2 regions of the Actinosynnema sp. NPDC059797 genome follow, and region 2 is predicted to be linked to the other one. Evidence: riboswitches for the same ligand, from Rfam matches in the RefSeq annotation. Region 2 holds a riboswitch; the other holds the start of a gene.
What was found. Region 2 has a riboswitch for thiamine pyrophosphate ahead of thiO (glycine oxidase ThiO). Riboswitches for the same ligand answer to the same signal wherever they lie in the genome.
Positions count from the first base shown of each region.

Region 1: linked by a shared signal. The riboswitch ahead of ACFV4N_RS14525 (thiamine ABC transporter substrate-binding protein) and the one ahead of thiO (glycine oxidase ThiO) in region 2 are both predicted to bind thiamine pyrophosphate.

Region 1 covers NZ_JBHWIE010000044.1:34,196-38,399, reverse strand. Annotated here, with positions in the region: gene ACFV4N_RS14530 (ABC transporter permease) at 1-1,293, opposite strand, end outside; gene ACFV4N_RS14525 (thiamine ABC transporter substrate-binding protein) at 1,569-2,603, opposite strand; TPP riboswitch at 2,591-2,707, opposite strand; gene ACFV4N_RS14520 (4a-hydroxytetrahydrobiopterin dehydratase) at 2,733-3,032, shown strand; gene ACFV4N_RS14515 (mannosyltransferase) at 2,988-4,204, opposite strand, start outside.
Region 2 covers NZ_JBHWIE010000014.1:61,786-65,989, reverse strand. Annotated here, with positions in the region: gene ACFV4N_RS07140 (S1 family peptidase) at 1-1,021, shown strand, start outside; gene ACFV4N_RS07135 (dioxygenase family protein) at 1,179-1,934, opposite strand; gene thiE (thiamine phosphate synthase) at 1,934-2,593, opposite strand; TPP riboswitch at 2,637-2,748, shown strand; gene thiO (glycine oxidase ThiO) at 2,738-3,739, shown strand; gene thiS (sulfur carrier protein ThiS) at 3,736-3,936, shown strand; gene ACFV4N_RS07115 (thiazole synthase) at 3,938-4,204, shown strand, end outside.

The DNA.
Region 1 (4,204 bases), on a different contig from region 2:
GCCCAACATCGCCGCCGCCTGCCGCACCCGCTCGTCCACGGCCCGCAGCACCGGCAGCACGACCCGCACCACCAGCGGCGTCACCACCAGGGCCTGGGCCAGCGGCACCAGCAGCGGCGAGGTGCGGAAGTCACCCGGCAGCGCGTCCATGGTCACCAGGTAGCCGAAGCCGACCGTCACCGCGGACACGCCCAGCGGCAGCATCAGCGCCGCGTCCAGGGCCTCGGCGAACCACGAGCCGCGCCGGCGCAGCCCCACCAGCACCACCGCCGACACCACGCCCACCACCAGCGCGATCAGCGTCGCGTCGGTGGCCGCGCGCAGCGAGTTCAGCGCCGCGTCCAGGCCGGTCACCGCGAGCGTGCCGCGCTCGCCCGTGCCGGCCAGCGCCGCGTACCCGGCCAGGCTCCACCCGTCCCGGCCGGACAGCGACCGCACCAGCAGGCCCACCACCGGCGCGAGCAGGGCGGCGACCACCAGCCACGCGGCGGCCACCACCGCCCACTCGCCGCCGGTCGGCCGGCGCGGCGGCTCCACCCGCAGCGGCAGGCCCCGCTCCCGCCTGCGCCGGGCCGCGCCGCCCAGCGCCAGCACCGCGACCACGGCCGCGAACTGGAGCAGCGACAGCGCCGCCGCGCCCGGCAGGTCGAACAGCTCCACCGTGCGCAGGTAGATCTCGGTCTCCAGGGTGCGGTGGCGGGCGCCGCCGAGCACCAGCACCACGCCGAAGCTGGTGGCGCAGAACAGGAACACCACCGAGGCGGCCGACCCGATCGCCGGCGCCAGCAGGGGCAGCGTCACCGACGCGAACGCCCTCGGCCGCGACGCGCCGAGCGCCCGTGCCGCGTCCTCCGCGCGCCGGTCGACGCGCGCCCACAGGCCGCCGACCGTGCGGGCGACCACGGCCACGTTGAAGAACGCGTTGGCCAGCACGATCGGCAGCACACCGCCGTCCGGCCACAGCGCCCGGAACGCCAACCCGACCACCACGGTCGGCAGCACGAACGGCACCATCACCGCCGCCCGCACCACCCCCGTGCCGCGCACCCGGCAGCGGGCCAGCACGAACGCCACCGGCATCCCGGCGACCAGGGCGAGCCCCGTCGCGGCGGCGGCCTGGCCGAGGGTGAAGCCGACCAGGGACCAGGTGCGGGCGTCGGACAGGACCGGGAGCACGCCGCCCTCGCCCAGGCCGAGGCCGACGATCGCGGCCACCGGCCAGGCGAAGAACACGCCCAGGAACGCCAGCGGCAGGACGGCCGCGAGCGCCCACCCCGCGCCGGGGGTGAGCAGGGTGCGGCGGAGCGGGCCCGGCTGGCGGCGGGGGTTGGGGCCGGGGCCGGATGGGCCGAAGTCGGCCGGCGCGAGGTCGGGCGGACCGGGGCTCGCCGAGCCGGAGCCGTCCGAACCGGGACCCGCCGGCACGAGACCGGCCCGGCTGGGGCTCGGCGAGCCGGAACCGGCCGGGTCCGGGCCAACCGAGTCCGGGCCGGTCGGAGCAGCGCTCGCCGCGTCCGGGCCGGCCGGAGCGGAACCCGGCGGGTCGGAGCCGGCCGGCACCGGGCCGGTCAGCCCTGCACCAGGGTTCGCCACTCGGACACCCAGCGCTCGCGGTTCGCGTCGACCTCGGCGGCGGGCAGCGACCGGGACTCGGCCGGCAGCGGCGCGGCCTTGGCCCACGCCTCGGGCAGCGCCACGCCCTCCCGCGACGGGTACACGTACATCTGGCCGGGCACGTCGGCCTGGAACCGCTCGGACAGCAGGAAGTCCACGACCTTCTTCGCGTCCTCGGCGTTCTTCGCCCCGTTGAGCACGCCCGCGTACTCGACCTGGCGGTAGCAGGTGTCCAGCAGGGCCTTGGTGCGCGGCGTGCCGTCGTCGCCGATCTCCGCCGACGGCGAGGACGCGTAGGACACCACGATCGGCCGGGGCCCCTTGCCGCTGGAGCCGGAGAAGTCCTGGGTGTAGGCCTCCTCCCAGCCGCTGACGACCTTGACGCCGTTGGCGGTCAACCGGCCCCAGTAGCGCTGCCACTCGCCCTCGCCGAAGGTGGCGATGGTGCCGAGCAGGAACGCCAGGCCCGGCGACGAGGTGGCAGGGTCCTCCACGACCAGCATGTCCCGGTACTTCGGGTCGGCCAGGTCCGCGAGCCCCGCCGGCTCGCCCACGTCCTTCAGCGCGGCCACGTCGACGTTCAGGCACACGTCGCCGACGTCCACGGCGTGCAGCCGGTTCGGCGGGTCGAGCTGGTAGCGCTGGGCGCCGTGCCGCGCCTCCGGGCTGGCGTACTCGGCGAACACGCCCTCCGCCAACGCCCGCGAGGCGAAGGTGGAGTCCACGCCGAAGGCGACGTCGCCGATCGGGTTGTCCTTGGTCAGGACCAGCTTGTTGGTCACCTCGCCCGCGTCGCCACTGGCCAGGGGCTTGATCGTGATGCCGGTCTCCGCCTTGAAGGCGTCCAGCACCTCCTGGGACGCGGCGAACGAGTCGTGGGTCACCAGGGTGACCACGCGCTCGCCCTCGGCGGGCCCGTTCGTGGCGGCCACCGAGCAGCCCGAGAGCAGCGCGAGCGCGGCGGCGGCGGACAGCAGGGGTCGGAACATCATCTCTCCCTACACCGGCATGACCCGGATCAGGTGCGGACGGTCGAAGGCCTGCGTGCCTTCCTCTCAGCCCGGCGCGACACCGGACTCCCGTGGTGAACCGGCAGTTTAACGGGCAGGATCTGGACCATGCCGAAGGCCGAGCTGTTGACCGACGACCAGGTGGACGCCGAACTGGTCTCGCTGACCGGGTGGCGCGCCAGGGAGGCCGCCCTGGAGCGCACCGTCGAGCTGGCGAGCTTCCCCCGCGCCATCGAGGTGGTGAACCGGGTCGCGGAGATCGCCGAGCGCGACGACCACCACCCGGACGTCGACATCCGCTGGCGCACCCTGACGTTCCGCTGCCGGACGCACGTCAGCGGCGGGATCACCGCGCTGGACGTGTCACTGGCCCGGGAGATCGACGCGGTCCTCGACGCGCTCGCGTGACGGGGCACGGGACCCACGCGACCCGGGCCGCAGCGCCACCGCGACGGTGACCAGGGTGAGCAGCCCCACCGCCGGGTAGACCCAGCCGAGCGCCGACAGGTGCCAGGGGCGCGGGATGACCCAGATCGACTCCTGCGCGATGAGCAGGATCGAGATCAGGTAGCTGCCGATCGCCGCCAGCCACGCCACCGCGGTCACCTTGGCCAGCCGGTGCGCGGTGCCGTAGAGCAGCCACATCAGGGCGGGCACGGCCCACACCCAGTGGTGGCTCCACGAGATCGGCGACACCAGCAGCCCCAGGAGCTGCACGGTGACGATCATCGCGAGGGTGTCCTTCGCCTTCACCGCCGCGTGCAGGGCGAACCCGGCGAGGACCGCGGCCACCACCGCGCCGGCCAGGAACACCGGCCCGGTCTGCACGTCGTACCCGAGGGTGCGGCTCAGCGCGCCGCGCAGCGACTGGTTGATCGCCGAGCCGACGGGGCCGACGCGCTCCGCGTCGCCGAGCAGGTGGAACCAGTACTGGGCGGACAGGGCCGGCGACACCGCCCAGCCGACCCCGACCGCGGCGGCGAACGCGACGACCGACCACACCGCCGCCCGGTACTGCCTGGTGACGAGGAAGTAGAGGCCGGAGATCGCGGGCGTGAGCTTCAGGGCCGCCGCGACGCCCACGCCGGCCCCCTGCGCCCAGGCGCGCGCGCTGACCAGCGTGCCCATCAGCAGGGCGGCGAGGACGAGGTTGATCTGGCCGTAGTTCAGCGTGGTCCGCACCGGCTCGACCCAGATGAACAGGCCGGTCCACAGCAGGGCCCGGCGCGGGTCGCGGCTGCCGACCAGCTCCAGGGACTTCCGGGTGACGAACCACAGGCACGCCAGGCTGACGAGCTGCCAGAACCAGCGCGCCACGCCCCACGGCACCCAGGACAGCGGCACGAACACCAGCGCGGAGAACGGCGGGTAGGTGAACGGCAGGGCGAACTGGTCGGAGAACTCCTCCAGCCGCCACTCGTACAGGGCCCCGGTGAACAGCTCCGGTGAGGCGTTCCGGTAGACCATGAGGTCGACCATGGTCATCTTCGTCTGGAAGGCGACCATGGCCAGGTGCCCCAGCAGTGAGAGCCCGAACAGCCACGGTGCGAGGGCCAGCGCACGCCCCTCCAGTGCACGCA
Region 2 (4,204 bases):
GCTCCAGGCAGCGCAGCGTGACCTCGGCTTGTCGGCCGAGCAGGTGACCGCCCGTTTGGCGAGTGACACTCGGGCGGGTGAGATCGAATCGGCCGCGAAGTCGGCGGTCGGCAGCGCCTACGCGGGCTCGTGGATCAACCCCGCCACGGGCAAGCTGGTCGTGGCGGTGACCGACGCCGCGAAGGCGGACGCGGCCCGCGCCGCGGGCGCCGACGTCCGGCGCGTCGCCTTCTCGCACCAGCAGCTGACCGGCGCGAAGGCCACCCTCGACGGCCTGGCCTCCGCGCCGAAGTCCATCACGAGCTGGCGGGTCGACGAGCAGACCAACTCGGTCGTCGTCGAGGTCAACCGCGACCAGCGCGACGCGGCGGCCGAGGCGTTCCTGGCCAAGGCCAAGTCCGTCAGCCCGTCGGTGCGGGTGGTCGAGGTCGCCGAGTCCCCGACGACCCTGTACGACACCCGCGGCGGCGACGCCTACTACATCGGCTCCGGCCGGTGCTCGGTCGGCTTCGCGGTGACCGGCGGCTTCGTGACCGCGGGCCACTGCGGCCGCACGGGCAACGCGACGACCGGCTTCAACCGCGTCTCGCAGGGCACGTTCGCGGGCTCGTCGTTCCCGGGCAACGACTACGCCTGGGTGCGCACGAACTCCAACTGGACCTCGCGCCCGTGGGTGAACCGCTACAACGGCTCCAACGTCACCGTGACCGGCTCCACCTCGGCGGCGGTCGGCGCGGCGATCTGTCGCTCCGGCTCGACCACCGGCTGGCGCTGCGGCACCGTCCAGGCCAAGAACTCGACGGTGAACTACCCGCAGGGCACGGTGTCCGGCCTGACCCGCACGAACGCCTGCGCGGAGCCCGGTGACTCGGGCGGCTCGTGGGTGGCGGGCTCCGGCTACAGCCAGGCCCAGGGCGTGACCTCCGGCGGTTCGGGCAACTGCTCCTCCGGCGGCACGACCTACTTCCAGCCGGTCGGCGAGATCCTCAGCGCCTACGGCCTGAGCCTCACCCGGGGCTGACCGACGCGCGCGCGGCCCGGCCGCGCACCGCTCCAGGGCGAACACCCCCGGCCGCAGCTCTCCCGCGGCCGGGGGTGTTCCCTGTCCGAGGCCGAACCGGCGGGGCCGGGCCGAACCGGGAGGGCCGAACCGGGAGGGCCGAACCGGGAGGGCCGGGCTAGGAGAACTGCACCGACCGCTTGGACAGCCCGTACCAGAAGCCCTCGACGGTCGTGGTGGCCTCCTGCGCGCCGCTCGCGCCGAGGGACACGAACAGCGGCGCGAAGTGCTCGGTGCGCGGGTGCGCGACGACGGCCGCGGGCGCCTTGTGCCGGAAGTCCAGCAGCGCGTCCACGTCGCCCGCCGCCAGCGCCCGCCCGGCCCAGTCGTCGAACTCCGCCGACCACGACGGCGGCCGGTAGTCGGGCCCGGTGGACATGTCCACGCAGCTCAGGTTGTGGGTCATGAACCCGCTGCCGACGATCAGCACGCCCTGCTCGCGCAGCGGCGCGAGCCGCCGGCCCACCTCGAACAGCTCGCGGGGGTCCAGGCTCGGCAGGGACATCTGGAGCACCGGCACATCGGCGTCGGGGAACATCTCCTTCAGTGGCACGTAGGCGCCGTGGTCCAGGCCCCGCGCCTCGTCGTGCGCGACGGGCCGGTCGAGCAGGCCGGCCACCGCCCGCGCCAGCCCCGGCGCGCCGGGCGCGGGGTAGGTGACCTCGTAGTACCGCTGCGGGAAGCCCCAGAAGTCGTAGGTCAGCGGCACGGTGGTGGTCGCGCCCAGGGTGAGCGGGTCGTCCTCCCAGTGCGCGGAGACCACGAGGACGGACTCCGGGCGCGGCAGCGTCGCGGACCACGACCTCAGCTCGCCGGTCCACCGTTCGTCGTCGGCCAGCGGGGGAGCCCCGTGGCCCAGGTACAGCACGGGCATCACGTCGACGACTGTACGCCTTCTAGTTGAAATTTCAACCAAGCTGCGGCGTCGCGGGGGTCCTCGGCGTCGGTGATCGCCCGCACGACCACCACCCGCGTCGCGCCCGCGCCCAGCACCTCGGGCAGCCGCTCCCGGTCGATGCCGCCGATCGCGAACCACGGCCGGTCGGTCGTGCCCGCGGTGGCGCGCACCAGGTCCAGGCCCGGCGCGGGCCGCCCCGGCTTGGTCGGCGTCGGCCAGCACGGCCCGGTGCAGAAGTAGTCCACGCCCGGTTCGACCGCCGCCGCCCGCGCCTGCGCCACGTCGTGCGTGGAGCGGCCGATCACCACGTCGTCGCCGACGACGCGGCGGGCGAGGGGCACCGGCAGGTCGTCCTGGCCCAGGTGCAGCACGTCGGCGTCCACGGCGAGCGCCACGTCGGCCCGGTCGTTGACCGCGAGCAGCGCGCCGTGCCGGGCGCACGCCTCGGCCAGCACCTCCAGGGCCGCGATCTCCTGCCTGGCCTCCAGGCCCTTGTCGCGCAGTTGGACGACGTCGACGCCGCCCGCGAGCGCGGCGTCGGCGAACTCCGCGAGGTCGGGCCGGTCGGGCGTGCAGAGGTAGAGCCGCGCGTCGGCGAGCCGCCGCCTGATCTGTACTCCGTCGAGTCCTGGCACGGCCGCACGGTAACGGCCGCGGCGTTCCGTGCGCTACGGTGGAGGTGGTCCGCACGGGAGCCCGGAGATCACCGGGCTGAGAGGGAGCGTGGTTCGCTCCGACCGTCGAACCTGATCCGGGTCATGCCGGCGCAGGGAGCGTGAGTGCCTTTGACAACGCGGGTGACCGTCCTGGGTGGCGGTGTGATCGGCCTGTCCGTCGCGTGGTTCGCGGCGCGCGGCGGGTTCGGGGTGGAGGTCGTCGACCACGGCTCGCCGCACGGCGGTTCGCGGGTGGCGGGTGGCATGCTGGCGCCGGTCACCGAGGCGTGGCCGGGCGACGAGGAGGTGCTGCGCCTCGGCGTCGAGTCGCTGGCCCTGTGGCCGGATTTCGCCCGCGACCTGGGCGTGGAGCTGTCCCCGGCGGGCACGCTGGCGGTGGCGGTGGACCGGGCGGACGCCGGGGTGCTGGACCAGCTGTGCGCCTACCTGGGCACGGTGGGCCGGTCGGCCCGGCGGCTGACCGGCCGCGAGCTGCGGGCGCTGGAGCCGGGTCTGGGCGCGGTCCGGAGTGGACTGTCGGTGCCGGGCGACGTGGCCGTGGACAACCGGGAGCTGCTGCGCGCGCTGCGCGGCGCGTGCGAGCTGAACGGGGTGCGCTTCTCCCCGGAGCCGGGCGAGGCGGACGTGACGGTCATCGCGGCCGGCGCGTGGAGCCGCGACCTGCACCCGGCGCTGCGGTCCGTGATCCGCCCGGTCAAGGGGGAGATCCTGCGGTTGGCGGCCCGGCCGGGCGCGTTGCCGCCGCCCCGGCACACGATCCGCGCGCACGTGTCCGGCCGCCCGGTCTACCTGGTGCCGCGCCGGGACGGCTTCGTGCTGGGCGCCACCCAGTACGAGGCGGGCTTCGACGGCGACGTGACCGTCGGCGGGGTGCGCGACCTGCTGCGCGACGCCGAGGTGGTGTGGCCGGGCATCGCCGAGTACGCGCTGGTCGAGGCCGCCGCCGGGTTCCGCGCGGGCAGCCCCGACAACGCGCCGGTGATCGGCTGGCTGGAACCCGGCGTGCTGGCCGCCACCGGGCACCACCGCAACGGCCTGCTGCTCGCGCCGGTGACGGCGCGGCGCGTGGTCGCCCTGCTCCGCGAAGGAGGAAACAATTGCTGAAGGCCAAGGTCAACGGTGTGGAGCGCGAGCTGGCCGACGGTGCGACCGTCGAGGCCGTGCTGGCGCTGCTCGGCGCCCCCGCGAGCGGGGTGGCGGTCGCGGTGGACGGCGAGGTCGTGCCGCGCGCGGCGTGGGGGACGACCGCGGTGCCGGAGGGCGCCGTGGTCGAGGTGCTGACCGCGGTGCAGGGAGGCTGACGTGGACGACCCCTTGGTGATCGCGGGCCGGGAGTTCGGCTCGCGCCTGGTGATGGGCACCGGCGGCGCGGCGAACCTGGCGGTGCTGGAACGGGCCCTGGTGGCGTCCGGCACGGAGCTGACCACGGTGGCCATGCGGCGCCTGGACGCGGGCGGCGGCGGGGTGCTGGAGCTGCTGTCGCGGCTGGGCATCGAGGCGCTGCCGAACACGGCGGGCTGCCGCACCGCGGCGGAGGCGGTGCTGACCGCCCGGCTGGCGCGGGAGGCG